3 regions of the Blautia sp. AM47-4 genome follow, and region 2 is predicted to be linked to each of the others. Evidence: a T-box and tRNA genes for the amino acid it is inferred to sense, from the RefSeq annotation. Region 2 holds a T-box; the other regions hold tRNA genes.
What was found. The T-box of region 2 lies ahead of DW965_RS08610 (proline--tRNA ligase). A T-box ahead of a tRNA ligase gene usually reads a tRNA of that ligase, here a tRNA-Pro.
Positions count from the first base shown of each region.

Region 1: it encodes a tRNA-Pro, which carries the amino acid that the T-box ahead of DW965_RS08610 (proline--tRNA ligase) is inferred to sense. The anticodon was not compared.
Region 3: it encodes a tRNA-Pro, which carries the amino acid that the T-box ahead of DW965_RS08610 (proline--tRNA ligase) is inferred to sense. The anticodon was not compared.

Region 1 covers NZ_QUHY01000001.1:218,459-228,443, forward strand. The annotation lists gene DW965_RS01070 (RsmF rRNA methyltransferase first C-terminal domain-containing protein) at 1-815, shown strand, start outside; gene DW965_RS01075 (PcsB-like coiled-coil domain-containing protein) at 1,006-2,301, shown strand; tRNA gene DW965_RS01080 (tRNA-Pro) at 2,538-2,611, shown strand; gene DW965_RS01085 (Cof-type HAD-IIB family hydrolase) at 2,711-3,496, shown strand; gene DW965_RS01095 (response regulator) at 4,007-7,213, shown strand; gene DW965_RS01100 (ABC transporter substrate-binding protein) at 7,272-9,116, shown strand; gene DW965_RS01105 (ATP-binding protein) at 9,263-9,985, shown strand, end outside.
Region 2 covers NZ_QUHY01000010.1:35,622-45,606, forward strand. The annotation lists gene DW965_RS08585 (dicarboxylate/amino acid:cation symporter) at 1-219, opposite strand, end outside; gene DW965_RS08590 (MATE family efflux transporter) at 382-1,713, opposite strand; gene rfbD (dTDP-4-dehydrorhamnose reductase) at 1,926-2,771, shown strand; gene DW965_RS08600 (dicarboxylate/amino acid:cation symporter) at 2,771-4,069, shown strand; gene DW965_RS08605 (NUDIX hydrolase) at 4,234-4,737, opposite strand; partial or broken gene DW965_RS08610 (proline--tRNA ligase) at 4,812-6,514, opposite strand; T-box leader at 6,697-6,999, opposite strand; gene DW965_RS08615 (hypothetical protein) at 7,079-7,351, opposite strand; gene DW965_RS08620 (alpha/beta hydrolase) at 7,408-8,238, opposite strand; gene DW965_RS08625 (Cof-type HAD-IIB family hydrolase) at 8,570-9,385, shown strand; gene DW965_RS08630 (YeiH family protein) at 9,441-9,985, opposite strand, start outside.
Region 3 covers NZ_QUHY01000007.1:7,679-17,663, forward strand. The annotation lists gene DW965_RS20990 (hypothetical protein) at 1-505, shown strand, start outside; partial or broken gene DW965_RS06320 (histidine phosphatase family protein) at 526-1,157, shown strand; partial or broken gene DW965_RS06325 (aldo/keto reductase) at 1,476-2,500, shown strand; gene DW965_RS06330 (AEC family transporter) at 2,497-3,441, shown strand; gene DW965_RS06335 (glycoside hydrolase family 2 protein) at 3,549-5,351, shown strand; gene ilvN (acetolactate synthase small subunit) at 5,473-5,979, shown strand; partial or broken gene ilvC (ketol-acid reductoisomerase) at 6,138-7,156, shown strand; gene DW965_RS06350 (sporulation initiation factor Spo0A C-terminal domain-containing protein) at 7,314-7,670, opposite strand; tRNA gene DW965_RS06355 (tRNA-Pro) at 7,936-8,009, shown strand; gene DW965_RS06360 (LacI family DNA-binding transcriptional regulator) at 8,105-9,133, shown strand; gene DW965_RS06365 (extracellular solute-binding protein) at 9,434-9,895, shown strand.

The sequences.
Region 1 (9,985 bases), on a different contig from region 2:
CGGATCTGCAGCGCGAGATCACCTCGAATGCTGTCAAAATGCTGCGTCCGGGCGGCCTCATGATGTATTCGACGTGTACCTTCGCCCCGCAGGAGGACGAGGGAACCGTTTCTTTCCTTCTGGAAAACTTCCCGGAAATGGAACTGATCGAGATGGAAGGCTACGAAGGTTTTTCAAAAGGCAATCCAGTCTGGGGAAACGGCGATCCGGAGATCGAAAAGACCGTGCGCATCTGGCCGCATAAAATGAACGGCGAGGGCCATTACCTTGCCCTGTTCCGCAAAAAAGGCGAAGCCATTCCTTATGAGACAGAAGAAAAACCGATCGAAAAGAAAAACAAAAAACAGAAAAACCGGAAAAAAGACCGCGGAACGGAAGCACCGGGTCCGTCGAAAGCAGAAAAACAGATCCTTTCCGATTTCCTGTCCCGGATGACAGCACCGATCCCGGTGGAGGAACTGGAAGTCCGTGCCGGAAAAGTATACCATTCCCCGTCCCTGCCGGATGGCGTGCGGAATCTTCATTTCCTGCGGAACGGTCTGTATCTCGGTGAACTGAAAAAAGACCGTTTCGAGCCGTCACAGCCGTTTGCCGTGACACTCTCCGCGGACAAGTTCAAAGATTACATGAATTTAAAGGCAGATGACGAGCGTACCGAAAAATATCTCCGCGGTGAGACAATTTCCGTAGAGCCGGGAGAGACCGCATCGCCGTCGGGCTGGAAGCTGGTCTGCGTCGATGGATTCGGCCTTGGATGGGGCAAACTGGTCAATGGAACCTTGAAAAATAAGTACCCTGTTGGATGGAGAAAGTAGAAAAATCATGTCAGTGTTTGCAGGAAAAATGTCGAAATATTACAAAGTTATTAACAGAAATTAAAAAAGACTTTCATTTCAGACATACTTGTGTTATAATGGCAAAGTACGGCGGGAAAAAAGACCCATTTTCCGCAGTAACTGGGAGTGACAATCAGCAACAGAACGTAATAAGTATGAGGTGTACGACATGAAAAAAAAGAAATTATTCAGCCTGGTTTTGGCCACAGTGCTTACGGCAGCAACCGTTCTGCCATGCTATGGTGCCAGTACAAAGGAGAAAATTTCAAATGCTCAGGCAGAACAGGCTGCCGCACAGTCTCAGCTTGACAGCATACAGAGCAGGATTGACGAACTCAATTCCAAAAAGGGACAATCAGAAGAATATCTTTCCGAACTGAACCAGCAGCTGGACGATCTGCAGAACCGTCTGCAGGAGCTTCAGGATCAGTATGATGCGAAGCAGAACGAACTGGTACAGATTCAGGCAGATCTGGAAGATGCAAAAGCAAAAGAAGAAGAGCAGTACGAGGCGATGAAGCTCCGTATCCAGTATATGTATGAAAATTCTTCCGGAAACGGATACATGGCAATGCTCTTTTCTTCCAAAAGCATTTCAGAGCTGATCAGCCGGGCAGAATACATACAGAAAATTTCCGATTTCGACCGCGATCTTATGCAGGAGTATGAAGACACGGTAGACCAGGTAAAAGAAAAAGAAACACAGGTGCAGGAAGAGCAGGCAGCGATCGTAGAACTGCAGCAGCAGAGCAGCGATCAGCAGGAAGCCATCCAGGAGCTGTATGCAGCAGCTTATCAGGAACTCCGTACCTACTCCGCAGAGCTGGACGATGCAAAATCCAGCGAGAGTGCACTGGTAGATGAAATCAACAGCAAAGCAGATGCAATCAACGACCTGATCCGTCAGGCGAAAGAAGAGGAGATTGCAGCGCAGAAGAAAGCAGAAGAGGAAGCAGCCGCAGCAGCCGCCGCACAGCAGGCTGCCGCAGAAGCTGAGGCAGAGGCCGCCAGAAAACAGGCAGCCGAGGCCGCAAGAGTCGCAGCCGCAGAAGCAGCAAATGCCGCAGCGAAAGCAGATACCGATACAAGCAGCAGCTCCGGAAGCAGTTCTTCGGACAGCAGCGCATCCTCCACGACAACGGGGAGTCCATCCGCGTCAGATACTTCCAGCAGCTCCTCCAGCGGAACATACCTTGGAAGATTTAAACTGACAGGCTATTGCTCCTGTTCCATCTGTACCGGACAGTGGTCCGGCGGATCCACCGCGAGCGGAACCACACCGACCGCAGGAAGAACGATCGCCATGGGCGGTGTACCATTCGGAACGAAACTGATGATCAACGGCCAGGTTTACACGGTAGAAGACCGCGGAACCGCTTACGGCCACGTAGACATCTTCTGCAGCAGCCATTCCGAGGCGCTGAGCTTCGGCGTGCAGTATGCAGATGTATATCAGCTGAGCTGAGAAACAAAGATAAGAGATATGCCGGAACAGAACTTCCGGCATATCTCTTTTTTTGACTTTCTCAGAAACTGTCATTCTAAAAGAACACCAAAAAGGCCGCAAACCCGTGTGAAATGTACCTTTTGAAGCAATAATAAAAAAAATTAAAAAAATTTCAAAAAAGGTGTTGACATTCCTATAGACATCATATATAATAGCTATTGTTGACGGACGAGAGTTCAGAAAACAAATAAAATCGAAGCGTGGCTCAGTTTGGTAGAGCGCTGCGTTCGGGACGCAGAGGTCGTGGGTTCGAATCCCGTCGCTTCGACTGGAATGAAAATGCCGAAAGCCTTGACAATCAAGAGCTTCGGCATTTTTTCGTATGTCAGAAAGAGAACAGGAAACAGTACACGAGGAGGAAATTTTTGTGAAAGCATTATTTTTTGATATTGATGGAACGTTACTGAGTGAGATTACAAAAGAAATTCCGCAGAGCGCGCTCGATGCATTGAAAAAGACAGCGGAAAAAGGAAATCTTACGTTTATTAATACCGGCCGCACCTGGTCGGAGCTGCCCGAGGAGCTGAAAAAGCTTCCGTTTTCCGGATTTCTGTGCGGCTGCGGGACCTATCTGCGCCGGGACGGCGAAATCCTGATGCATCAGACGATTCCGAAAAAGCGCTGTGAGGAAATCCCGGTTATTTTAAAGGAGTGCAGGATCGGCATGATTCTGGAGGGAACGGATAATGTTTATTTTTCGTCGGAGGTATCCCGTTTTCGGGAGGTCGAGCAGACCCGTGCCTATTTCGCTGCTGTCGGAATCGGACTCGCGGAGACAGCGGAGACAAAAGGAATCATTTACGATAAATTTTGTATCGTAACCGATGCACAGTCTGATATAGAACGTATGTACCGTGAATTTGAGCAGGAGTTTGATATCATGGATCGCCGCGGCGGTGTATACGAAATCGTTCCGCACGGCTGCAGCAAAGGAACAGCTGTGGACTATGCGCTGAAACAGTTTCAGCTGGAGAAAGAAGATGCATACGTATTTGGCGACAGCAGCAACGACCTTACCATGTTCCGGTGCGGCGCACACACCATTGCGCTTGGAAAACATGATGAGATTCTGGATCCGTACACAGAGTACGTAACCGATACCGTCGAGCGGGACGGCGTGGCAAAGGCGATGGAGCATTACGGATTGATCTGACAGAAAAAAAGAAAGCGAAGGGGCGCATTTGAAAAGAAATTTTCAGGTGCGCCCCTTTGGTTGCAATTTTCTGAAAAAGGAAACAAGAAAAGCAGCGTCTGAAAAGGTATGTGCATTGCAAAGTAAAAAATTTCATGGTAATATAAAAATGAGTTTTTATGTATATTTGTAATGATACCAGGAGGTGAGCGTTCAGAAGTTCCATGGAAACAGAAAAAAATCAGATAAATAAAAAAAGCCTCAGATACCGTTTTACAGCAGGAACGATCGGAGTAAGTGTCTGGCAGCAGGAATGAATGCTCACTTGGCAAAGCCTATAAAAATTGAAAACATAAAGAGAATTTTGTGTGAATATTGTGTGTAGTGGCTGCAACTTCTCAAATCCGTATACCTGTTTTTCACGTTTTGTAGGATATTATAACGTAAATGTAAAACTGGCAGGGACAGGTTCTCTGTATACAGATAAAAGCAGGATAATGAAGCATAAAACAGAGAGAGGATTTTTATAAAATGGAAAAGTATGAAGACAAAATATATTCTTTAGGTGAGGCTGTAACGGGACAGACACAGGCTATGTCACAGGCCGTACAGAAAACACTGGAAAATAACGGCGGGGTAGGTATAATGACAGGATCTTATGACCAAAACCTGTCTATTTTGTCTGTGAATAATCTGCTGTTGCATAGTACAGGATATACATTCGATACTTTCATGGAACAGACAAAAGGCTCATTGAGAAACTTCTTTTATGACGAGGAAGATAGACTGGAGCGAGACCGTTTTTTGCAGCTTCACGGAACAGGGGAAGCACAGATCCTTACAGCAGACGGTACAGTGAAAAATGTACGGCTTTGTAAAGAGGATGCGACAGATGAGGCGGGCAGACAGATCTGGGTTATGTCCGTACAAGTCAACTGGGATCATGTAAATTTGACACTGCTCAATGAGGCTATCTGTTCCGGCTTCTGGTATTTTGACTGTGACGAAAACAGTGAGATTGTGAATGCAAACTGGAGTCATGAATTCCGAAAAATGCTTGGCTATCATGACACTCTGGACTTTCCGAATAAACTGGAATCCTGGTCAGATCTTCTGCATCCACAGGATAAAGAAAGAGTAATGGTGCAGCTTCAGGCGGCAATTAAGGATAAGACGAACCAGATAAAATACCAGGTAGAGTATCGTATGAGAATGAAGGATAATCAATACCAGTGGTTTCGGGCATCGGCAGAAGTAATACGCCGTCTGGATGGTTCTGCCAGCAGGATTGCCGGGATTTTTATTAATATTGATGCGGAAAAAAAAGAGGCCATGCAGGCACAAAAATCTGCTGCTTTCCACCGGGCTTTTACGAAAGCAGACCTGTGTGAGTATTATGTAAATCTGGAAGCGAATACTTTTGATACCTTTAAGGTTGAACCGTCCCTGATGACAGTCTTTGAACAGAGTCATACATGGGATGAACTGATCCGTCATTTTGTGGATTCCTATGTTGTGGAGACAGATAAGAAGGCGGTATCCTCTTTTTACGACCGTGGTTATATTGCAGAAAGGCTGAAGGGTCTGGAAACCGAATTGGCTTTAGAGTGCCGTATCACTCTGAATGGAGAAGAACGATGGGTCCGCAATGTGGTCATACGTGGCGAAATAGAGGATTCAGAATATGCCATGATCTTTCTGCGTGATATCACAGAGACAAAGGTAGAGAGCGCACGGCATCTGCAGATGGCGGCGGATAATGCTTCCATGGAGCAGATAATTCAGAGTATTGTGCGTCTGGTTGACCGCTTTGTTGTCTGTGATCTGGAAAATGACAGATATGAATTCTATAACCTGAATGGACAGATGATATATAAACCTCTGGGATTCTATCATGATTTTCAGATGCAGGTTCTTGAAAAATATAAGACACTGGAACCATTGGAAACTATGGACATCCTGATCGCACCGGAAAATATCCGGAAGAATCTGAAAAGTGAAAATGATATTTATAAGTTTGAGTATTGCAGCCTGGATGAAAAGACTTATAAAATCGCTTCTTATATTCCTTTGGAATGGAAGAATGGAAAGCTGGAAAAGGTATTGCTGGCATCCATGGATGTGACACAGGAGAAGAAAGCAGAGATTGAATCCCGTCAGGCACTGAAAGAGGCTTACCGGTCTGCAGAAAATGCAAACCGTGCGAAAACAGAATTCCTTTCCAATATGTCCCACGATATCCGGACACCGATGAATGCCATTGTCGGCCTGACAGCAATTGCAGGAGCAAATATTGAGAGCCAGGACAGAGTCATTGAATGTCTCAGCAAAATTACAAAATCAAGCCGTCATCTGCTGGGGCTGATTAATGAAGTGCTGGATATGGCACGTATTGAAAGTGGAAAAATGACGCTGGCACAGGAGGATTTCAATCTGCCAGATCTGGTGGATAATCTTATAACACTCACAAAACCGGTGATTGATGAACATAAACACAATTTAGATATACACATTAATCACATTGAACATGAGAGTGTCTGTGGTGACAGCCTGAGAATCCAGCAGGTATTTGTGAATCTGATGAGTAATGCGGTCAAGTATACACCGGATGGCGGGAATATTACTTTTTCCATAGAGGAAAAGCCAAATGGATTTTCGGAACTTGGATGCTATGAATTTACGATTGAGGATAATGGGATCGGTATGTCACCGGAATTCCAGAAAATCATGTTTGATCCTTTCAGCCGCGCAGATGACCATCGGACAACCAGAGTCCAGGGAACAGGTCTGGGAATGGCAATCAGCAGAAATATTGTGAACCTGATGAATGGTAATATTAAAGTGGAAAGCACCTTACATAAGGGAACTAAAATTACAGTAACAATTTATCTGGAACTTCAGGAAAAAGAAAAAGAACAGGACAGAAATCTGATGAATCTACCTGTTCTGGTTGTGGATGATGATAAGACATGTTGTGAAAGTACAGTTGCCACATTGAAGGAGATTGGGATTACAGGCGAATGGGTTCTCTCCGGCAGAGAAGCCGTTGAGCGCTGTTATGCACATCATGAGCTAAAAAATGATTACTTTGCTGTTATTTTAGATTGGAAAATGCCGGATATGGACGGAATTGAAACAGCCAGACAGATCCGGAAACGGATAGGGAAAGAGATTACCATTATTGTACTGACATCTTATGAATTCAGCGAGATCGAAGAAGAAGCAAAGGCTGCAGGCGTAGATGCTTTTATTGCAAAACCGCTGTTCCGTTCCCGTTTGGCGGCTACATTGCGGCAGTTTACTTCTGGCAGAAAAGAAAAAACAGCAAGAAATTATCTGGATGAGCTGTCTGAAGCAGATTACACAGGAAAAAGAATTCTGCTGGTCGAGGATAATGAGTTAAACAGAGAAATTGCTGTTGAAATTCTGCAGATGACAGGGGCGGAAGTGGAAACGGCAGAAAATGGAAAAATTGCAGTTGAAAAAGTAGAAGCTTCACCGAAAGGCTTGTATGACCTTATTTTTATGGATATCCAAATGCCTGTCATGAATGGTTATGAGGCAACCGCAGCAATCAGGAGCCTTCCGGGTGAACAGGGAAAACTACCGATTGTTGCCATGACAGCAAATGCTTTTGCAGAAGATGTACAGCTGGCAAAAAATACAGGCATGAATGGACATATCGCGAAACCGCTGGATATGAATAAGCTGAATGATGTTCTGGAAAACTGGCTGTAATTGTTTCCCAATTATTGAATTAATGATTTTATCAGGAAAGAATGAGGAAAATACGAGGATGAAAAAGGCAAAACAATGTCTGACAGCATTACTGCCAGGTGTGCTTTTAGCAATTACTGTTTTGTCTGGCTGTGGACAATCTCAAAAAGCAGTATCTAAAAATGACGATCACCTTACCGTGTATCTGTGGGAAAATCGTTTAATGAAAAATATTGGACCCTATATCCATGAGCAGTTTCCAGATCAGGATATTGAGTTTATTACCGGTAACAATGATACCGATTTATATAGCTATTTTGAGGAACATGGTGAACTGCCGGATATCATAACCGTACGTCGATTTTCTGGAAAAGATGCACAGGATCTGGAGCCATATCTAATGGATTTTGCTTCTTATGACGTGGTTTCCAGGTATTACTCCTATGCATTGCAATATTATAAAAATTCAAAAAATGAGATTCAGTGGCTTCCTATCTGCGGTATACCGCAGACGATTATTGCCAACAAGACATTGTTTGAACAGTATGGAATCAAGATACCGAAAAACTATAAGGAATATGCACAGGCATGCCAGCAATTTTATGATAATGGTATAAAACCGTATTCCCTGGATCTTGCAGAAGACTGGTCTGCTCATGAGGTGATTCAGACAGGTGCAATTGGGGAATTCATGAGTCTGGATGGAATCGAATGGAGAAGCTCAGCTGAAAGTGCATCAGGGGATATCGCGTTTGATGATGCGTTATGGAAACGTATTTTTTCAGAAACCAATACATTTTTGAAGGACTCACATTTTACAAGTGATGATATCAGCGTCGATATTAATACTGCAACGCAGATGTTCCTTGTGGGAAAAGCAGCAATGTTTCATGGTTATCCGGCACTTATGCAGGAATTTCAGGAACAGATGGATGCAGAATTAACTCGTATACCGTTTTTTTCACAGATTTCGGATGAAGCTTTTATAAATATGACCCCTTCTCTGAATATTGCATTTAACAAAGAACTGGAAAAAGATCAGGAAAAACTGGACCTGGCATTCGATGTCCTGGAGTGTATGATTTCAAAAGAAGGACAAACATTGATCGCAGATGGAAAGGGTGTAATTTCATTAAATGTAGATGTTCCAAACATGATGGAAGATGTACCTGGACTGGAAGATGAAATTAATAATAATTCTGTTTATATCCGATATTCTGCTCAAAAATCATTTTATGCCAGTCTTGAGGCTGTTCACGGATTATTGTCAGGGGAAATGGATGAAACACAGGCTTATGATGCTTTTCGCAGCACAATGAACAGTAAGGATTCAAAAGAAGAAACCACAGTTAATTTTGAAAATGAATATTCCATTTCGCTAAATGATAAAAACGGTCGTGATGCGGCATCTTCTATTTTAACTACGATTAGAGAAGAAAAGGATGCTCAGCTGGCTTTGGCACCATATTATTATTTTACTTCCTCCATTTACAAAGGGGAGTGTACCTGCAGCCGGGTTGGTCTGATGACAGCAAAGAGTTCAGATACACCATTATACCTGGCAAAAATCAATGGCAAAGAGATTTATGAACTTGCGGAGAAATATCTTGCTGATTCTGATGAAAAATTCCATATAACCAATAAATATGAATTACCAATTGCATCCGGTATGAAAATAATCGTCAGGCAGGAGGAAAACGGATTCTCATTAAAGGACATAGAAGTAAATAAGAAAAAAATCGACAAAGAAAAGGAGTACTCTATTCTTCTTACAGAAACCACAATGTCTGTTTTGAAAAAAATAAATCCGGAATGTGAGATCAGGCGGCTTGGTAACACAACATTATCAAGTGCATGGACCGCAGCAATGGAAAACGGACAGCAGCCGTCAGCACCGGAAGATTATATAGAGGTTGAAAAATAAAAGTGGGAACAGAACAGGCGAAAACAAAAAGAAAAAAGATGATAGTACCATTGTTCTTTTTAATTCTTATCTTTTTAAACTTAATTTTTGTAAAGCTCCTTTTGAACAGGATGAACAGCTATATCGCAGAAAACGGGAAAAGCAGTATGGGAGCAGTTGTTGAACAGATACAGCAGACCTATGATCTGCAGGTGAATGGATACTACAGTCGGCTGCATATGCTTGAGGATTTTCTTATTCAAGAGGGAGTGAGATCTATTGAACTGGATAGAAACAAGAAGTTCTTTGAGGCATGGCAGAAAGAATCTGAAAGTACACTTATATTTCTCCAGGAAAATGGAAAGGCAATAACCACTGATGGAACAAAACTTCGGGTTGACATGCCAAGTAAACTTTTGTTGGATTTGAGGAACGGATATAATATTGGAAAATTGGTTTCTCTTGATTACAACCAGAAGAAAAAAGATGGTTATCTGGTTGCAATTCCATGTCAGGAATATACGATTAAGGGGGAAACTTATACGGCAATTGGAACCTTGTATGATCATTCAAAATTAGATTCCATGTTAAGTGTGAAAAGCTATAACGGGAATGCGTATCTGTTTATGCTGGATAACGACGGAAATATTACTTATACAAATCAGAAAGAAGATAAATTTTTCAGGAACTATTTCTTGTTAAAGCATTTAAAAGGAGATCAGGCTATCACTGAGGAAGAGGCTGATTCTCTTCAAAAAAAGCTGGATGGCAGAGAACAGGGGGTAGAACTTGTGGAAAGTGACAAACCTTACTATCTGGGATACTGTCCGATAGAAAATAATAACACCATGCTGATTTGTATTGTAGAAAAAAGTGTTGTAGATAATGTA
Region 2 (9,985 bases):
ATTTCCGATGCTGCAGATGCCCATGACAATTGAGCAGAATACCATCGGGAAAATCATCATATTCAAGGCGTTCATGTAGATGCCGCCGATGACGCCGGTTACGGTCAGAATCGGCGTAAAGCGGTCCGCCAGAAGAAGTCCGGTTAAGATACCGAGAATCAGTCCGGTAAAGATCGCACCTGTAATATGCTTCTGATACCATGCATAAAACTTTTTCATATGTTCTCTCTTCTCTCCTTTTTCACAGAGTAAGAGGCAGGTGTCCCTGTATCTTCTACCTGCCTCTTCGCATACGGCCATCTTATCACACAACCGCGGATAATTCCACCTAAAAATGGATTTATCCGCGGTTTTTCTGGCTTTTTGTCTTTTTTCTCTTTTTTATACGGCTGCTGCCCGGCTGTGGACTTTCTTCCGCACAATCAGATAGCAGATCACCTGCAGGATAATCGTGATGATCCACGATCCCGGATACGAAATGAACAGCACATACAGCGAGCGGTGCTGCGGGAAAATGCCGAAGATCCACACGATTCGCGTTCCGACCGTTCCGATGACGGACAGAATCATCGGCACCGCCGAGCATCCCATACCGCGCAGGGCTCCCGGGAAGAGGTCCATGATGCCGCAGAGGAAATACGGAACCGTCGTGATCGACAGAATTTCCATACCGCAGCGGATAACCTCCGGGGCCCCGGTGTAAATCTGCAGGATTTCCGTACCGAACAGATACGCGCCGCCACCCATCACCAGTGCGATGCCGCTGGAGAGAATCAGGCAGTCGATCAGCACCTTATCCATTCGTTTGTATTTTCCGACACCATAGTTCTGGCTTGTGAAGCTCATGCACGCCTGGGTGACGGAGTTGACTGAGGTGTATAAAAATCCCAGCACATTGTTGGCCGCCGTGTAGCCTGCCATTGCAATCGAACCGAAGGAATTGACGGATGACTGCAGCAGCACGTTCGAGAAGTTGATGACGGTACTCTGAATACCCGCCGGGATGCCGACCTGGAAAATCGGGATGATGTAATCCTTTTTCAGGCACAGCTTCGAGAACCGGAGCTGATAACTTCCCTCGCTCTTATAGAGGCACCGCAGAACCAGCACGCAGGAGATCGCCTGCGAAACCACCGTTGCAATCGCCACACCTGCCACGCCGAGACTGAACACGATCACGAGGAACATATTCAGACCAGCGTTGATCACACCCGATACAATCAGGAAATACAGCGGCCGCTTCGTGTCGCCGACGGCACGCAGAATCGCCGCACCGTAGTTGTACAGCATGAAAAACGGCATTCCCATAAAGTAAATTCTCATATACAATGCCGACTGATCAATGACATCCGCCGGTGTATCCATCAGCTCCAGCGCGCCTTTTGCAAAAAATACGCCCACAAACGCCATCACAACGCCGCTGATCAGCGCCAGCATGATCGATGTATGTACCGTTTCCGACATCTCCCGGTCGCGCCCCGCCGCATAATACCGCGCCGCCAGTACATTCGCACCGAGTGAAATTCCCATAAACAGGTTGATGAACACGTTGATGAGTGCCGTTGTCGATCCGACAGCCGCAAGCGCCTGGCTTCCGCTGAACCGTCCGACTACAATAATATCAACCGCATTGAACATGAGCTGTAAAATTCCCGACACCATCAGCGGCAGCGAAAAGGAAATCAGCTTATCCATAATCGTGCCGTTGCACATGTCGATTTCATATTTGTTCTTTTTCAAAAATACTCCTCCTTCTTTTGTAGCAGATATGCAGTCTTACACTGCAGACATATACAGAAATGATACCACTTTTTTCCGGTTCTGCACAGAGACTTTCCATAATTTATTGACTTCTGTAAAGTCCACAGGTAAAATAAATACAATTACAGTTTTTCTGTATATAAATCAAGGACAGGAGAGAACCTATGAAAAAAATATGGATTACAGGTGCCGAAGGCCACATCGGTACTGCCCTTCTGGAACTGCTGGAGGGTGTGGAATATCAGCTTCTTCCGACGGATATTCACGAGGTTGATATTACCAAAATCGATGAAGTCACACAGTTCGTTTATGTCAACCGTCCCGACGTTATCATCAACTGTGCCGGTATGACCGACGTTGCCGAGTGTGAAAAAAACATCGACGAAGCCTATCGTGTCAATGCCATCGGTGTGCGCAACGTAGCGCTTGCCGCCAATGATATCGACGCAAAGGTTATTCAGATCTCAACGGATGATGTTTTCGACAAGGAATCCCGCATCCCGTACAACGAGTTTGATACCGTGCATCCGCGTACGATCTACGGAAAATCAAAAGAGGCCGGAGAGAAAATCCTGACACAGCTTTTGAACCGCTTTGTCATCATCCGAAGCTCCTGGATTTACGGGATCGGCCGCGATTTTGTGGATGAAGTACTCCGCAATGCGGCAAAAGGCGGCACGATGGAGGTTCCAAACAACCAGTATGCGGCTCCGACCAGTGCTTTTGAGCTTGCGCGCGTGATCTGCCACTTTATCGACAGCGAGGAGTATGGTCTGTACCACGTTGTCTGCCCCGGAAGCTGCAGCCGCTATGAGTTTGCAAGAACCATCCTCGAGTATACCGGAAAAACCGGTGACCTTGATCTCTACCCGGTTGTCGCACGCAATGATGTCCGCCCGACCTATTCTGTTCTGGACAACATGATGCTCCGCCTGACCGGTATTCCTGAGCCGCTCGACTGGAAAACGGCACTGAAAGAATATCTCGAAGAAACCGGAGGAATCGAATAATGGTCCGAAACAGAAAAGAAACAACGGAAAAGTCAAAAAAGAAGCCCGGGCTTTCCACCCAGATTTTTATTGCCCTGCTGGCCGGTGCGCTGCTCGGCGTGGTGATTCACTATTGGATCCCGTCCAGCTATATCAAGGACACCGTCATCGTAGAAGGTGTGCTGTATGTCATCGGACAGGGCTTTATCCGCCTGATGCAGATGCTTGTCGTACCGCTTGTCTTCTGCTCCCTCGTCTGCGGAAGTATGTCCATCGGAGACAGCAAAACCCTCGGAAAGGTCGGCGTAAAAACGATCGGCTTTTACCTTGTTACCACAGCACTTGCCGTCTGCATCGCACTTGGAACCGCCCTGCTCATTCACCCGGGTCTCGGACTTAACATGAGTGCGGTTCAGAAAGCCAACCTGTCCTCGACAGCAGCAGATTCCAGCGTCAGCCTGGTGGATACACTGCTCAACATCATCCCGAAGAACCCGATTGGTTCCATGGCAAACGGCGATATGCTTCCCATCATCGTATTCGCCCTGTTTGTCGGCGTAATGCTGGCAAAGCTCGGAAACCGCGCTTCGGTCGTTTCCAACTTTATCAGCCAGTTTAACGATGTCATGATGGAAATGACCATGACGGTCATGAAGGTGGCCCCGGTCGGCGTTTTCTGTCTGATTGCACGTACCTTTGCAACGGTCGGCTTTTCTGCGTTCGCACCGATGCTGAAATACATGGGAAATGTAACACTGGCGCTGGCACTGCAGTGCTTCATCATTTATCAGGTTCTTCTGTTCGTATTCACACGGCTGAATCCGATTAAATTCGTGAAAAAATTCCTTCCGGTTATGGGATTTGCATTTTCCACCGCAACCTCCAACGCGACAATCCCGATGTCGATTGATACGCTGAACAAAAAGATGGGTGTCTCGAAACAGATCTCTTCATTCACCATTCCGCTCGGCGCAACCATCAACATGGATGGTACCTCCATTATGCAGGGTGTCGCTGTCATCTTCATCGCAGAGGCGTACGGTATTCATCTGACTCCGGCAAACCTCGCAACGGTTGTTGTTACCGCAACACTGGCTTCCATCGGTACCGCCGGTATCCCAAGCGTCGGACTTGTCACCCTGGCTATGGTACTGAATTCCGTCGGACTGCCAACGGAGGGTATCGCTCTTATCATGGGTATCGACCGTATTCTCGATATGCTGCGCACCGCAGTCAACATCACAGGCGATGCTGTCTGCACAACGATTGTCAGCCATCAGGAAAAGGCGCTCAACCGCGAAGTATTCAATCGCGATTAACCGCAAGGAACCGCTTGCGCGCTTACGGTCAAACGCTTACGAAAAGCCTTTTTCAGGCATGCCTACGGCAAGAAAGAATCCTGTAAATGATAAAAACGCGTTCCCGTTTTCGGAAACCTCTGTGGTTTCCGGCGGGAACGCGTTTTTCTTATCTCATTTCTCTGTTACAGTTCAAATGCCTGGCGGATGCTGTCGTAATGCAGGAATTTGCCTTCTGCGGCGTATCCTTTGATTTCGTCCAGCGTAGCAAAACGGTAGCCGTCCGTTTCTTCCTCCTGAAGGTGAAGATCCTCGTCTTTGACATCCATCACGAAGCGATAGACATCGACAAAGTAGTTGTCTCCCTCATCCGGGTTGATACGCCGGTAAGTGAAGAGGTAGCCGCCGTCTGCCTTGCTCACATCGAGTCCGGTTTCCTCTCTGACCTCACGGCGCACGGCCTCCAACGAGCTCTCTCCTGCCTGTGCCGCGCCGCCGGAAACCTCCCACCAGCCCGGTGCCCAGGCTTTCGTCATGACACGTTTTGTGATAAGGAAGGTTCCGTCCGGTCTTGCGATTACGCCGAGCACCGTCAGGTGAAACTCGTCCGGCTTCATATGCCAGTCATTCCGCTTCATCGTGCGGCCGGTCGGCTGTTTGTTTTCATCATAGATATCCCAGAGTTCCATATCGTGTTTTCTCCTGTCGAACTTCTTCCGAACCCCATCGCGATTTTTCTTCCCTTTCGCATGGTTCTGAATCATTACAGATACTGTTTAATCTCTTCCATCACATTTTCCAGCGGAATCTGTGTTTTCAGAGTCTTATCGCGGGATGCAACCTCGACAACGCCCTGTTTCATATTTTTCGGGCTTACGATGATGCGCAGCGGAATACCGAGCAGGTCGGCATCGGCAAACATTACGCCGGCTCTGACGCTTCTGTCGTCGTAGATCACTTCGATGCCTGCGTTCTGCAGATCCTCGTACAGCTTGTCCGCGTATGCTCTTACTTCCTCGTCATCGACGCGGACCGCACAGAGGTGTACCTGCCACGGAGCGATAGCTTTCGGCCAGATCGGGCCGTACTCATCGTGATGTGCCTCGCAGACCGATGCTGCCAGACGGCCGACACCGATACCGTAGCATCCCATGATCGGGGTCTTGCTCTCGCCGTTTGCATCGACATAGGTCATATTCATGGATTTTGTATATTTGGTTCCAAGCTGGAAAATGTTTCCGACCTCGATACCTCTGGAGATCTTTACGGTCTTTTTGCCGCATTTCGGGCAGATGCCGCCCTCCTGGATTTTTGCAAAATCGTGATACTCGGCATTCGGAACGTCGCGCTCCATGTCGAGTCCTTTGTAATGATGCTCTGCTTCGTTGGCTCCGCAGGAAGGTTGTTTCTTCCCTCGAGGGATTTATCATAGAGAACAACGGCATCTCCGTTCACCTTCAGGTCCACAGGTCCGATATAGCCTGCGTTCAGTCCGCATTCTTCGGTGATCACGGCTGCGTGAACCTGCTCGCCGAGGAAGTTGACCAGCTTCGTCTCGTTGACTTCGAGATCGCCGCGGATGAAAAGGACAACGTATTTATCATCAACATTCTGCTGATAAACAACGGCTTTGCAGGAGTTCTTTGTCTCGTCTCCGAAGAAATTGCAGACGTCTTCAATGGTGTGGACGTTCGGTGTATAAACCTTTTCGAGTGCAGCGGATTCTGCGTCTCTTGCGATATCGGAAATGTTCTCAGCTGCCTCCATGTTGGCTCTGTAATCGCAGGAATCACACAGAACGATGGAATCCTCTCCGACCGGAGTCAGAAGCATGAACTCATGGGAAATGTTTCCGCCCATCATACCGGAATCGGATTTGACAGATACCACCTCCGGCACGCCGACACGCTCAAAGATACGCTCGTATGCTGCGTGGCATTTCTCGTAATACTGCTCCAGATCTTCCTGGCTGGTATGGAAGGAGTAAGCATCCTTCATCGTAAACTCACGCACACGGATCAGTCCGGCTCTCGGACGGGCCTCATCACGGAATTTTGTCTGGATCTGATAGATCATAAACGGATATTTGGTGTAGCTCTGTGCATACTCGCGTACAAGGTGTACGGCTGCCTCCTCGTGGGTCATGCCGAGTACCATTTTGGCATTGTTGCGGTCGGTGAAACGCAGCAGTTCATCGCCGATGCTATCGTAACGGCCGGACTCATCCCACAGAGAAGCCGGCATGACAACCGGGAACTGCACTTCCTGGCCGTCGATTTTGTCCATTTCCTCGCGCAGGATCTGCTCGATTTTGCGCACAATGCGGCGCAGCGGCAGATAGGAAGAATAGATTCCGTTTGCCATATATTTGATGTATCCGCCTTTTACCATAATAGCATGGCTGTCGATGACACAGTCAGCAGGTCTTTCTTTGAAGCGCTCTCCTACTAATTTTTCAAGTTTCATTTTCTGATTTCCTCCTTATTCTTTGGGTTTTCAACATCTGAAGTCTTCCAGACGCGAGAACATTCCAGCCTGTCCGATTTTAAGCTTTTATTCAACATTTTGCGCATCTAACTCATCACTGAAGCAACGAGAATGCGATGCGCAGTTTTCAAACAGAAAAAAGCCCTAAACCGCAAGCTGCAGTTTAGGGCGAATTTTTTTATCCGCGGTACCACCTAAATTCAGGAAAACTCCTGCACTCTGACACAAAGCATTTGTACCCCACGATTTTTGTATTTTGTAATACGCGTGATCTCTGCTCTCTGTACCTTCTCTGTAACGGGAGATCCCGGTGCAGCCTACGAAATAAATTTTCCCTGATGGATTTTCTTCTCTTCGGTGCACAGCTCCAAGACCGGTTCACGATAGATTCTGCAAAAAGCTTTCACCTGCCGCTTTCTCTCTGAATGCGCTCTGTCGCTACTGTTTCTTTTCGTCGCTTTTTCACTGCACTGATTGTAGCAGAAACCGGAAAAGAATGCAAGCCCGTTCCTTCTGCTTTTTCTGCATAAACGCCCGCCCAGGTTACAGGCCTTCCCGATACATTCTGCTGATTGCCGCCTGGGCTTCCTCGGACTGTTTTTTCTCAATCCATGCTTTGCGGTCACTCAAAATAGCCAGCATCTCATCGACAACGTCCTCGGCGCGCGGGCTTGTGACGCGGTAGAGATAGCCGAGCATCCGCGTGGCGGTAAAATCGGTGTTCATCTGGCGGTATGCAATTTCCCGGCAGAAGTCGTCCGGGTAACCGTTGTGTTTTAACGCACGGTACAATTCGTCATTTCTCGTCTCTGGCATTGCCTGTCTCCCTTTTTTTGTATATACGGTCTGATCCGCCGGATTTTTCTTTTTCTTTAAACATTTACGTTTCCGCTGTTCAGGCCTTCCGTCTTTTCCTCAAGTGGCAGCCAGTCCAGTGCCTTTTTGATCCACTCATCCCAGAAATCCCATTCATGGCCACCCTTGCTCTCATAGTAGACAATGTCCATGCCGCTCTCTTCCATCCGTTTATGGTAGAGACGGTTTACTTCCAGAAGTCCGTCCTCTGTTCCGCACGCCTGGAATACGGTCGGCACATTGACAGACGGATCTTTTTTCCGTGCTTCCTTTAACTGCTCGATAAGAACAGCCGGGTTTTTGTCACTCTTTGCTGCTTCGACCAGATTTCCGAAATAACCTTCTTCATGTGCAAAGCTGTCCGCTCTGCTCTCTTCCGGATTTTCCAGCACATGAAGTGCACCGGACAGGCAGATCACAGCCCCGAAGGTATCGTGATATTTCAGGCCATTTCTGAGTGCGCCAAAACCACCCATGGAAAGGCCTCCGATAAAGGTGTCTTCTCTTTTTCTGGACAGTGGAAACATTTTTCTTGTAATCTCAACCAGTTCTTCTCCGATAAACTGTCCGTGCATGGCACCGATGGACGGCTGATCCACATAAAACGCATTCTCGCCGGCCGGCATGACAACGGCAAGGTTTTTCTCCTCTGCCCATCTTTGGATTCTGGTTCCATGAACCCAGTCTGTCTCATTTCCAAAAATGCCATGCAGCAAATACAGCGTTTTAAACGGTTTTTCCTCGCGCTCCGGCTGCCCAAAGGTAAATTTGTCGACCGGCAGAATAACCTGCAGCGGTACGGTGCGCATTAAAGTTTTTGACATGAAGCTTACCTGAATAAATGCCATAATAAAAATCCCCCTGTGGATATATATTTTTCTTTATTTTACGCCTTATTTCTGCGTTTCGTCAACGTGGAGTTTTGCGTTCCTCCGGTTCCGGCTTGCACCCCGAAGCAATTCACGATATAATCATGTTTATAGCAATCCCAGAAAATAATGCAAAAAATTCAGCACTGCAGAACGTGAATTACTGCGTCACGGATTTTCGTCGTACCCCGGTACGCCTTCAAATCCGTTCCTTGTAATTCGCGCCCTGCAGCACTGCCTTTTTTGCGTTATTTTCTGGTCTTGCTATAGTTTGAATTTTTTCTGTGACAAGATAAGGAGATTTTCTATTATGATAAAGTTGATCGCAACCGATGTCGATGGAACGCTCGTCAAAGACGGCACACTTCTGATCGACCCGGAATATATGACTGTTGTTTCCAGGCTTGTCGACCAGGGCATCCATTTTGTTGTCTGTTCCGGCCGCCAGTTTTCCAGTGAACAGAAGCTTTTCGCTCCGATCAAGGACCGCCTGCTCTACATCTCCGATGGCGGAACTGTCGTGCGCACACCGGAAAAGATTCTGAAAACATATCCGATGGAAACGGCACTCTGGAAATCCATGTGCCGCATGGTACACGACGAACTTCCGTCCTGCGACTGCTTTGCCGCCACCCCGGACTACTGCCTCGCCGAAGATGCCGGAAGCCGCATGTTTCACTGGCTCCGCGACTCCTACGGCTTCGATGTCCGCGAAGTACCGGATCTGTCGAAGGTAGAAAACGAGGACATTATCAAATTCACGATCTACCATCCAACCTCCTGTGAAGAGCTTTGCTCCCCAAATTTCATCCCGGCGTGGAAACATCAGGCAAAACTCGCTGTCGCCGGTAAGGAATGGTTGGACTGCAACGCCCGCGGCGTCAGCAAATGGACCGGTCTCTCATTTCTGATGAACTACTTTGGCCTTACCCCAGACGAAGTCTGCTGCTTCGGCGACAACCTAAACGACATCGAGATGCTTCAGAACGCCGGCGAAAGCTACGCCGTCTCCAACGCCCGAGCGGAAGTCATCGCCTCAGCAAAACACACCTGCCCGCCGTACTGGGAGAACGGGGTGCTGCAGGTTTTGAAAACGTTTTTGAAGGAAACGACAAACCCGTTTTGATTTAAAAAATCCAGGCATCCTATACGGATGCCTGGATTTTTAATTCTCTGTTTCTTTACAGTACCCCATGCGGCGCAATGCCGATCGCAAATTCGACTGCAATCGCTACCAGGACTACCAGCAGCGAAATGATGAATCCGTGCAGCATCGGCTTTGCGCCGGAGCGGCAGAGGGATTTGAAATCGGTGTTCAGGCCGATGGCCGCAAGGGCGGCCACCATCAGAAATTTGCTGATGGTTTTTAATGCGGCTGCTGTGCCTGCCGGGATAAGACCTAAGGAGGTCAGTGCTGACATGGCGAGAAAACCTAAGATAAACCATGGAAAAATGGATTTGATGCTTACCTTTACGGCGGTTCCTTCTGCTGCCTGCGCCTTCCGTTTCAGATGTACGTTGATGGCGGCGAATGCCAGAACAGCCGGAATGATGGCGAGGGTCCGTGTCAATTTTACCATGGTTGCGAAATCACCGGCGGCCTCGCTGAATGCGTAACCGGTGGCAACGACGCTTGATGTGTCGTTGACCGCAGTTCCGGCCCAGAGGCCAAACGCGGCATCCGAAAGGCCCATCCAGTGACCGAGGATCGGGAATACGACAATCA
Region 3 (9,985 bases), on a different contig from region 2:
CATGGACATTGAGTTCACCTACGAGCCGGTTCAGAAATCCTTCCTGCATCCGTATCAGGCAGTGAAAGTACTCTGCGAGGGTACAGAAATCGGATACTTCGGAAAAGCAGCATACGATATCCAGAACGAGCTGAGCATGCGTACTTCCGCTTACATCATGGAGCTTGACTTAAAAGAGCTCTCCAGATGGTACGGCAAAAAACGCACCTTCCAGCCGATCTCCAAATTCCAGGAGGAGAAACGTGACCTGGCATTTGTCATGGACAAAAACATCAGCTGCGGCGATGTAGAGAACTGTATCCGTGAGGCAAACAAATACGTAAAAGAGATCCGTCTGTTCGATGTTTACGAGGGCGGCCAGATTCCGGAAGGCAAGAAGAGCATGGCGTTCACCGTCACCTTTGCACCGAAGGAAGAAGCATTTGACTTCGAAAAAGTACAGAAATTTGTCGAGAAGATCTGCAAGAAACTGCAGAATGAGTTCAACATCGAACTGAGAGGCTGATTTTTATGAAACTTTATATCATGCGCCACGGTGAAACCGCGTGGAACGTAGAAGGCAGACTGCAGGGCCAGACGGACACCGAGCTGAATGAGAACGGTGTCCGTCTGGCGAAAGTGACGGCGGAAGGACTGAAAAATATCCCGTTTGACCTTGGAATTTCCAGTCCACTGCGCCGCGCAAAGCACACGGCAGAGCTCGTCCTTGCGGGCAGAAATGTGCCGCTTACGACCGACGACCGCCTGATGGAGCTTTCCTTTGGCTCCTGGGAAGGGCTTGGATGCCGGGCAAACAATTTTGAGATTCCGTCTGAACACTTCGACGATTTTTACAGAGATCCGTTCCACTTCCGCCCGGCGGGAGACGGAGAGACGATCCAGGAGTCTGCGACCGGGCAGAAGCGTTCTATCATGAGCTGACTGCGAAACCGGAGCTCCAGGACAAGACGATCCTGATCGCCACCCACGGCTGCTGCATGCGTGCGCTGCTGCGCAATGTCTATGAAGACAAGAACGACTTCTGGCACGGCGGCGTGCCGTACAACTGTGCGGTCAGCATCATCGAAGTACAGAACGGTGTTTCCACGCTGCTTGCGGATAATAAAATCTATTATGATCCGTCGGACTGCGTAAACTTTTATAAAGAAGTAAAATAAAAAATGATATTCAGAGGCAGACATAAAAGGAAAGTATTTCCCTTTGTGCCTGCCTCTTTAAATCGCGTTTGCCGTCTGACAGAAAGTGTGATACTATAGAAATAACGGATTTTAACACCAGTAGACAAGAAGTCCCCCGTTTCTGAAGCGGTGGGATGAATTGCTAAAAGAAACATAACGGCAGTGGCGGGCGGAGAGAAATCGGTATTCTCCACTGACATGATGCAAGTCACAGTCGAACTATTTTCGATATGTCAGACTCCGTGAAATACCGACTATGAGTTGAAACAATGAAAGCGAAAAAGGAGGAACATAAGTATGTCCATGGTAACACTGGGAAGTACAGGAATCTGTGTAAACAAGAACGGCTTCGGCGCGCTGCCGGTACAGCGTGTCACGAAAGAAGACGCTGTTTATCTGCTGCGCAAAGCGTATGACGGAGGCATCCGCTTTTTTGATACCGCGCGTGCCTACAGCGACAGCGAGGAAAAATTAGGCGCAGCGTTTGAGGAAATGCGTGAGAAGGTCTTTATCTCTACGAAGACGATGGCAAAGGATGTGGAGGGCTTCTGGAAGGATCTGGAGACAAGCCTTTCCCTTTTGAAGACGGATTACATCGATATCTATCAGTTCCACAATCCGTCCTTCTGTCCTAAGCCGGGAGATGGAACCGGCCTGTATGAGGCGATGCTGGAAGCAAAAGCACAGGGAAAAATCCGCCACATCGGTATCACGAACCACCGCATGAGCGTGGCAGAGGAGATCATTGAGTCCGGTCTTTATGAGACGCTGCAGTTCCCGTTCTGCTATCTGGCAACGGACCGTGAGAAAGCACTGGTACAGGGATGCAAAGAGAAAAATATCGGCTTTATCGCAATGAAAGCGCTCTCGGGCGGGCTGATCACAAACTCCGCGGCTGCATATGCTTTTGAAGATCAGTACGACAACGTGCTTCCGATCTGGGGCGTCCAGAGAGAAAAAGAGCTGGACGAGTTCTTAAGCTACATTGCCTGTCCGCCTGCCATGACGGATGAAATCAAGACGATCATCGAGAAAGACCAGAAAGAGCTCTCCGGCAACTTCTGCCGCGGCTGCGGTTACTGTATGCCATGTCCGGCAGGCATTGAGATTAACACCTGCGCGCGCATGAGCCTGCTTCTGCGCCGTTCCCCGTCCGCCAACCAGCTCACCGAGCGCGGCCAGGCGATGATGAAGAAAATCGAGGTTGTCTCCACTGCGGCGCCTGCATGAAGAAATGTCCCTACGGTCTGAATACGCCGAAGCTTCTCGAAGAGAACTACGAAGATTATAAAAATGTACTGGCAGGAAAAACACTGGTATGAGTAATCTGATCTTCAGCCTGAACGCGACGATGCCGATCTTCCTGACAATGATTTTGGGACTTTTCTTTCGAAAGGTTGGTATTCTGGACGAATCGTTCACAAGCAAAATGAACAAATTTGTGTTTAAAATCGCACTCCCGGTGCTGCTGTTCCAGGACCTGTCGGATTCTGATTTCTCCGCTGTGTGGGATATCAAATTCGTTCTGTTCTGCTTCTTTGCAACACTGCTCTCAATTCTTGCGGTATGGGGACTTTCCCATCTCTTAAAAGAGAGAAGTGCAAGAGGCGAATTTATCCAGGCGGCGTACCGGAGCAGTGCGGCGATCCTTGGTATTGCCTTTATCCAGAATATCTACGGAAATTCCGGCATGGCGCCGCTGATGATCATCAGCAGTGTGCCGCTGTATAATATCATGGCGGTTGTCGTTCTTGCAGTATTCCGTCCGGAACGGGAGGAGATCACGGCAGATTTTGTGAAAAAGACGGCGAAAAATATCGTGACAAACCCGATTATCCTCGGGATCGCTGCAGGACTTCTCTGGTCGGTGCTTCGCATTCCAAAGCCGGTGATTCTGCAGAAAACGGTGCAGAATATTGCGGTACTTGCAACGCCGCTCGGCCTGATTGCGATGGGGGCGTCGTTTGAGGCAAAGAGCGCGGCAAAGAATATCCGGCCGTCGATTGCTGCAGCTGCGATTAAGCTGGTCGGTCTTGCAGCTGTCTTTCTGCCGATCGCCGTGATACTTGGCTTCCGTCAGGAAAAATTGGTGGCAATCCTTGTGATGCTGGGTTCCGCAACGACGGTGAGCAGTTTTATCATGGCGAAAAATATGGGTCATGAGGGAAGTCTGACGGCAAACACCGTTATGCTCACAACGTGCGGCAGTGCCTTTACGCTGACGTTCTGGCTGTATCTGATGAAAACGCTGGCGTTTATCTAACCGGATTGTGAATATCCGCTTTGATTTTCAGTACACCAAAAGCGTGTCCGGGATTTTGTACGGGCACGCTTTTATCAATCATAAAAATCAGAAAAAGAGGGAAAAGAATGGACTTCAAAAATGCGGTCAAAGCATTACAGATTGGAAAAAAGGAAGGAAAAAAATTCCGCCTTTCTACGGAATTTGGGAAAAATCCGGAAGAAGAGCTCCCGTTTCCGGAATATCCGCGTCCGCAGATGCGCCGGGAAAACTGGACAAATCTGAACGGATGGTGGGAGTATGCGTTCACGGAAACGCAGAAAATGCCAAAACAGCGGGACGGAAAAATTCTCGTTCCGTTTTCCCCGGAGTGCGATGCGTCCGGCGTGAAGCGGCAGCTGCTTCCAAAAGAATATCTGTGGTACTTCCGCACGATTCAGCTTCCCAAAATTCCTGCCGGAAAACGGCTGCTGCTGCAGTTCGGCGCCGTGGATCAGGATGCGGTAATTTACTGCAACGGAAAGCGTGCCGGAGGCCATCTCGGCGGGTATCTTTCTTTTTCAGTGGATCTTACGCCGTATCTCAAAACGGGAGAGAACGAGCTTGCCGTCAAGGTGCGCGATGAGACGGACACGGACTGGAAGGGCCGCGGAAAGCAGAGCCTTACCCCGGGCGGCATGTTTTACACCGCGCAGAGCGGCATCTGGCAGAGCGTCTGGATGGAATGGGTGCCGGAGACGTATCTGGAACGCATCGTGATCACGCCGGAATATGATACGGCGAGCGTAAAAGTACGGGTTTTCCTCAACGGACCGGATGCGGGACTGACGAAAAAAATTACGGTGCGGGAGAGCGAAGCGCCGGATGCGAAGGTGATCTGCGTCCGGGAGACGAGAGAAAACGAGGCGGAGCTGATTCTCGGTAATTTTGCAGGCTGGAGCCCGGAACATCCGCATCTCTATGGGGTTTCCATTGAAGCGGGAGAAGACCGCATCGAGAGTTATTTCGGCATGCGCAAATTCGGCATTGGAAAAGATGAGAAAGGAATCACGCGTCTTCTCTTAAACGGAAAGCCGTATTTCCAGAACGGTGTCCTCGACCAGGGTTATTGGCCGGAAAGCTTCTACACGCCGCCGTCCGATGAGGCGATGGTTTATGACATTAAGACGGCCAAACGCCTCGGTTTCAATATGATCCGGAAACACCTGAAAGTTGAGTGCGCAAGATGGTATTCCCACTGCGACCATATCGGTATGCTGGTGTGGCAGGATATGATCAACGGCGGCGGCCGGTCGATTCAGACGTTCCTTTTGTACCTTCCGACCGTACTGCCGTTTGTGACAACGGAATTCAGGGATAACTGTTATCCGCTCTTTTCGCGGACCTCAAAAACGGGAAGAGAGTGGTGGAAGCGGGAGTGCCGCGAGACGGTTCATCAGCTTTACAATGCACCGTGCGTGTCGCTCTGGGTTCTGTTCAACGAGGGATGGGGACAGTTTGATGCCAGGGAGATGACAGAAATGGTGCGCGCTCTCGATCCGACGCGGCAGATCGACCACGCGAGCGGCTGGTACGATCAGGGAGCGGGGGACATCAAGAGCCTTCACAATTACTTTCGTCCGTTAAAAGTAAAACCGGAGGAGCGCGCGTTTGCTTTTTCTGAATACGGCGGCTATACGTATCCGGTACAGGAGCATCTCTACTCCGAAAAATCGTTCGGCTACCGCACGTACCAGAACCAGACACAGTACCAGAAAGCGATGAATGCACTGGCAGAAAAGATAAGAGAACTCACAGAACAGGGACTTGCCGCAGCAGTCTACACACAGCTTACCGATGTCGAGGAGGAGTCGAACGGCATCCTTACGTATGACCGGAAGGTATGCAAATGGGAACCACAGGAGGCAAAAGATTTTTGCTCAAAAGAATAATTTGGTAAAATTTTTGTTGACAAAGTGAGGATAAGTTGCTAATATATTGGATAAGGCGTTGGAAGTTGTAAGAAATTGCTGAAAATCCGCGGCGCCTGCGGATGGAGGAAAGTTGGTGTTTATGGAACAGAAAAGAACATTATCCCTGCTGGTGGATAATACGCCGGGACTTTTAAGCAGAGTAGCTGGTCTTTTCAGCCGACGCGGATACAATATCGAGACGATCACCGCCGGTGTGACAGCAGACCCGCGATACACAAGAATGACTGTTGTTCTGTACTGCAGTGATGAAATGATTCTGGAGCAGATCAAAAAACAGCTGGCAAAACTTGTCGATGTGCGGGATATCAAAGAGCTGAAGCCGGACGAGAGTGTCAGACGAGAGCTGATGCTGGTCAAAATCCGTGTGAATGAAAATGAACGCCGCAATGTCATCGCCATCTCCGATGTCTTCCGTGGAAGAATCGTGGATGTGGGACAGGAAAGCCTGATTGTAGAGCTGACCGGAAACCAGTCAAAGCTCGAAGGGTTCCTGAATCTGGTACAGGGATACGAAATCCTGGAACTGGCCAGAACAGGAGTGACAGGACTCTCCAGAGGAGCCCACGATGTGCGTTACCTCGATTAACGCAGATCACATTACATACGTTTGCTGGAGGAATGAAATTTTTGTATAGAAAAGTTCATTTCCCTGACAAACAGCAAAAGGCAGAAATGCTTTTCGCTGTATAAATTGACCGACCTGCCGCCGGTCAAGACATTCTATATATTATGGAGGAAAATAAAATGGCAGCAAGACTTTTTTATCAGGAAGATTGTAATCTCTCTTTACTGGAAGGCAAAAAAATCGCAATTATCGGCTACGGAAGCCAGGGACATGCTCATGCACTGAACCTGAAAGATTCCGGCTGTGATGTTATTATTGGACTTTATGAAGGCAGCAAATCCTGGGCAAAAGCAGAGGCACAGGGATTCAAAGTATACACCGCTGCTGAGGCTGCAAAACAGGCTGATATCATCATGATCCTGATCAACGATGAGAAACAGGCTGCAATGTACAAAAAAGATATCGAGCCAAACCTGGAAGAGGGCAACATGCTGATGTTCGCTCATGGTTTCGCTATCCACTTCGGACAGATCGTACCTCCGAAGAACGTAGATGTAGCTATGATCGCTCCGAAAGCACCTGGCCACACAGTAAGAAGCGAGTATCAGGCTGGCAAAGGAACTCCTTGCCTGGTTGCTGTTGAGCAGGATTACACCGGAAAAGCTCTGGACAGAGCACTGGCTTACGGCCTTGGAATCGGCGGAGCAAGAGCTGGTCTTCTGGAGACAACCTCAGAACTGAGACCGAAACAGACCTGTTCGGTGAGCAGGCAGTTCTCTGCGGCGGTGTATGCGCCCTGATGCAGGCTGGATTTGAGACTCTGTGCGAGGCTGGATACGACCCAAGAAACGCATACTTCGAGTGCATCCATGAGATGAAACTGATCGTAGACCTGATCTATCAGTCGGGATTCTCCGGAATGAGATACTCCATCTCCAACACAGCCGAGTACGGCGATTACATCACCGGACCGAAGATCATCACAGAAGAAACCAAGAAGACCATGAAGAAGATCCTTTCCGATATCCAGGATGGTACTTTCGCAAAAGACTTCCTTCTGGATATGTCCCCAGCAGGCGGACAGGCTCACTTCCGTGCAATGAGAAGAAAAGCTGCAGAGCATCCGTCAGAGAAAGTCGGAGAAGAAGTCAGAAAACTGTACAGCTGGAGCAACGAGGACAAACTGATCAATAACTAATCGGTTTGCTGTCAAATGATCCATATCGGGAGGCTGCCTTTGCGGGCAGTCTCCTTTTTTGTTCTATCGTTTTATCATAGAAAAAACACTTCCGCGCCATGCATATCCCCCAATATGATAGGGCGCGGAAGTGTTATCTTTTCTGTATTCGTTTTTTTTATGCCTCCTGACGACAGGCAGGAAAAGCACGGTAGTATTTGATATAAGAACTTAAAATATCAAAAAATTCGGAATTGGTCGGTTTTGTCAGAACCGGATGCACAGAAAGCGAAAAGAGCAGATCACGGTTTCCGCGGGTCCAGCAGACGGAAATAGCGGTGCGGATGTCTCGTTCGACGCAGGAGGACGATACCTGAAACGTTTGCGCGATCTTTGGGTACAGCGTTTTGCTGACCCGAAGGAGATAATCTTCGTCTTCCATGCATAAAGCGATACCATAGGCGAGATAGCGAAATCCGCGGTATTTTGCACCAATTCCTAAAGAGTGTAGTAGAAAGTAAATTTCAGTTTCCATTACGATGTCTCCTTTTATTCAGTTTTTACATAGTCTTTGCAGACGGGCATGCCAGAGGTGAAAGTTTGTATGGCATACGATTTTCCCCTTTCACTTATGATACGTGGAAAACGTCGAAAAATTACATATTCAGAAAGAAAAAGTGACAATATAGTAAAATAAAAGAGAATATGACACGAAATAAAGAAATAAATGTAATGAAACGGGAGAGGGAAAAATAACATTGATTTTTCAGAAGTTCGCTGGTATAATGAAAACATGATTACGGGGTATGGCGTAGCTTGGTAGCGCGCACGGCTGGGGGCCGTGAGGTCGCAGGTTCAAATCCTGTTGCCCCGATCGGTAAGAGTGTCGTTTTACGGCACTTTTTTTCTTACGGACAAAGACGTGTGCGGAAGAAAAATGAATTGCGCAGAAAAAACAGGGAGGAAGTTATGGGGAAAGTAACGATACAGAGTATGGCAAAGGAGCTGGGATTGTCCCGGAATACGGTTGCCATGGCATTAAAGGATGATCCGAAGGTAGCTCCGGTGACGCGGGAGAGAGTTCTTCGGATGGCGAAAAGAAATGGCTATCTGGGCGAAAATGTATATGTGGAAGAAGTTCGGGCACCGCAGGAGAAGCATTACAATATTATGGTTCTGCGTACGCGGGATGCCGCTGTTTATTGGGACCGTGTCGTGAGCGGCATCTCCGAGGAGGCGAGCCTCAATAACTGTCAGACGCGCGTTGCGGTCGTGACGGAGCGGGAGGAGGAGAACGGCATTCTGCCGCTCGGCCTGAATGAAAATATCGATGCGATCTTCTGCATTAAAATGCTGCCGCTGGAATATATGCAGAAACTGGTAAATCTGGGATACCGCATTTTTCAGCTCGACCATTACTGCGGTATCGAACAGCGGCCGATGGGCGATATCGTGCGTGTGGACGGTGTGCAGCCGGTGAGTGTTCTGACGTCCCATCTGATCGGACAGGGCATGACGCGTATCGGCTTTCTGAGCGAACACAGCAGTACGTATGAATCGATGCATGACCGGTATATCGGTTTCCTTGCGGCGATGGAGCAGGCGGGCATTCCGATCGAGGCAGATCTTGTTCGTCCGGATATGGAGAGCGATCATTTTTATTACCCGGAAAATTTTGACAAGATTGTGGCGAGCTACGATACACTGCCGGAAGCGATTGTCTGCGGCAACGATATGATCGCCAAAAGACTGACAGAATCCTTCCGGAAAATCGGCGTGCGCGTGCCGGAGGATGTGGCACTGACCGGATTTGATGATGATGAGGACCGGATGCTGTATCCGTTCTTCTCAACCGTTCATGTCGATACGAAGTGGCTTGGCCGCCGTATGGTGCATGAATTTTTATGGCGGGAGGAGCACCCGGAAGCGCCGAAAGAGCGGATTCTCGTTTCGGGGGAGGTTGTGGTGCGCCGTTCCTCGTGCAAGCGCCAGGGATAGAAAGAAATAGAAAAAACAGGAAAAAGTGAACAAAGAAAGAAAGCCAGGGACGCCCCGGCGGACGAGAAGAAAAACCGTCTGCCGGGGCGTTTCCGGCTCCCTTTTTGCGATGATTCAAATTCGTGCATAAATGCCATGTAGAAAAACACTAATTAATAATGCAAAATAGTGCATTTAAGGAAAGCTAAACTGAACGAAAATGACAAAAACGCAAGAATAAAAACCTCGTTAATATCACACATTAAAAAATAATGGTGCAAAATAATGCATTATATCGCCGGAAGGAAGGGAGAGAGCGAAATGCAGAAATGGATGGAGGACCGCTGCAACCTGGATATCGATATCATCGCACTGCCGGGCTGGTCGGATGCAACATCCAAAATTTCCCTTCTGATAGGCGATGAGACACAGCGACCGGACATCATCTGGTGGTGGAACATGGAAGCTGACTATACGAAATGGGTAGACGCAGGCCTTCTGGTGGATGTTTCTCCGTATATGAAGAAATACACCAACATGGTTGACTACTACAACAGCGTAGATCCTGGCGTTATGTTCTATGCATCCGGAGACAACGGAATTTACCGTATCCCGGGCGACGTTGCAGAGCCGGCATGTGAGACTCTGTGGATCCGGAAAGACTGGCTGGACAACTTAGGACTGGCTGTTCCGACTACACTGGATGAGCTGGATGAGCTCAAGGAAATCCACGGAAAGCAGGTAGAGGATTACCAGAAATACCTGGAAGAGTACAACAAATAAAACAACGAAATCATGCGTTAGAGTACCCGCCGGAGCCTCCTTTCCGGCGGGTGTATTTTTACGGAATCCTGCGTTTTGCGCTTGACAGAG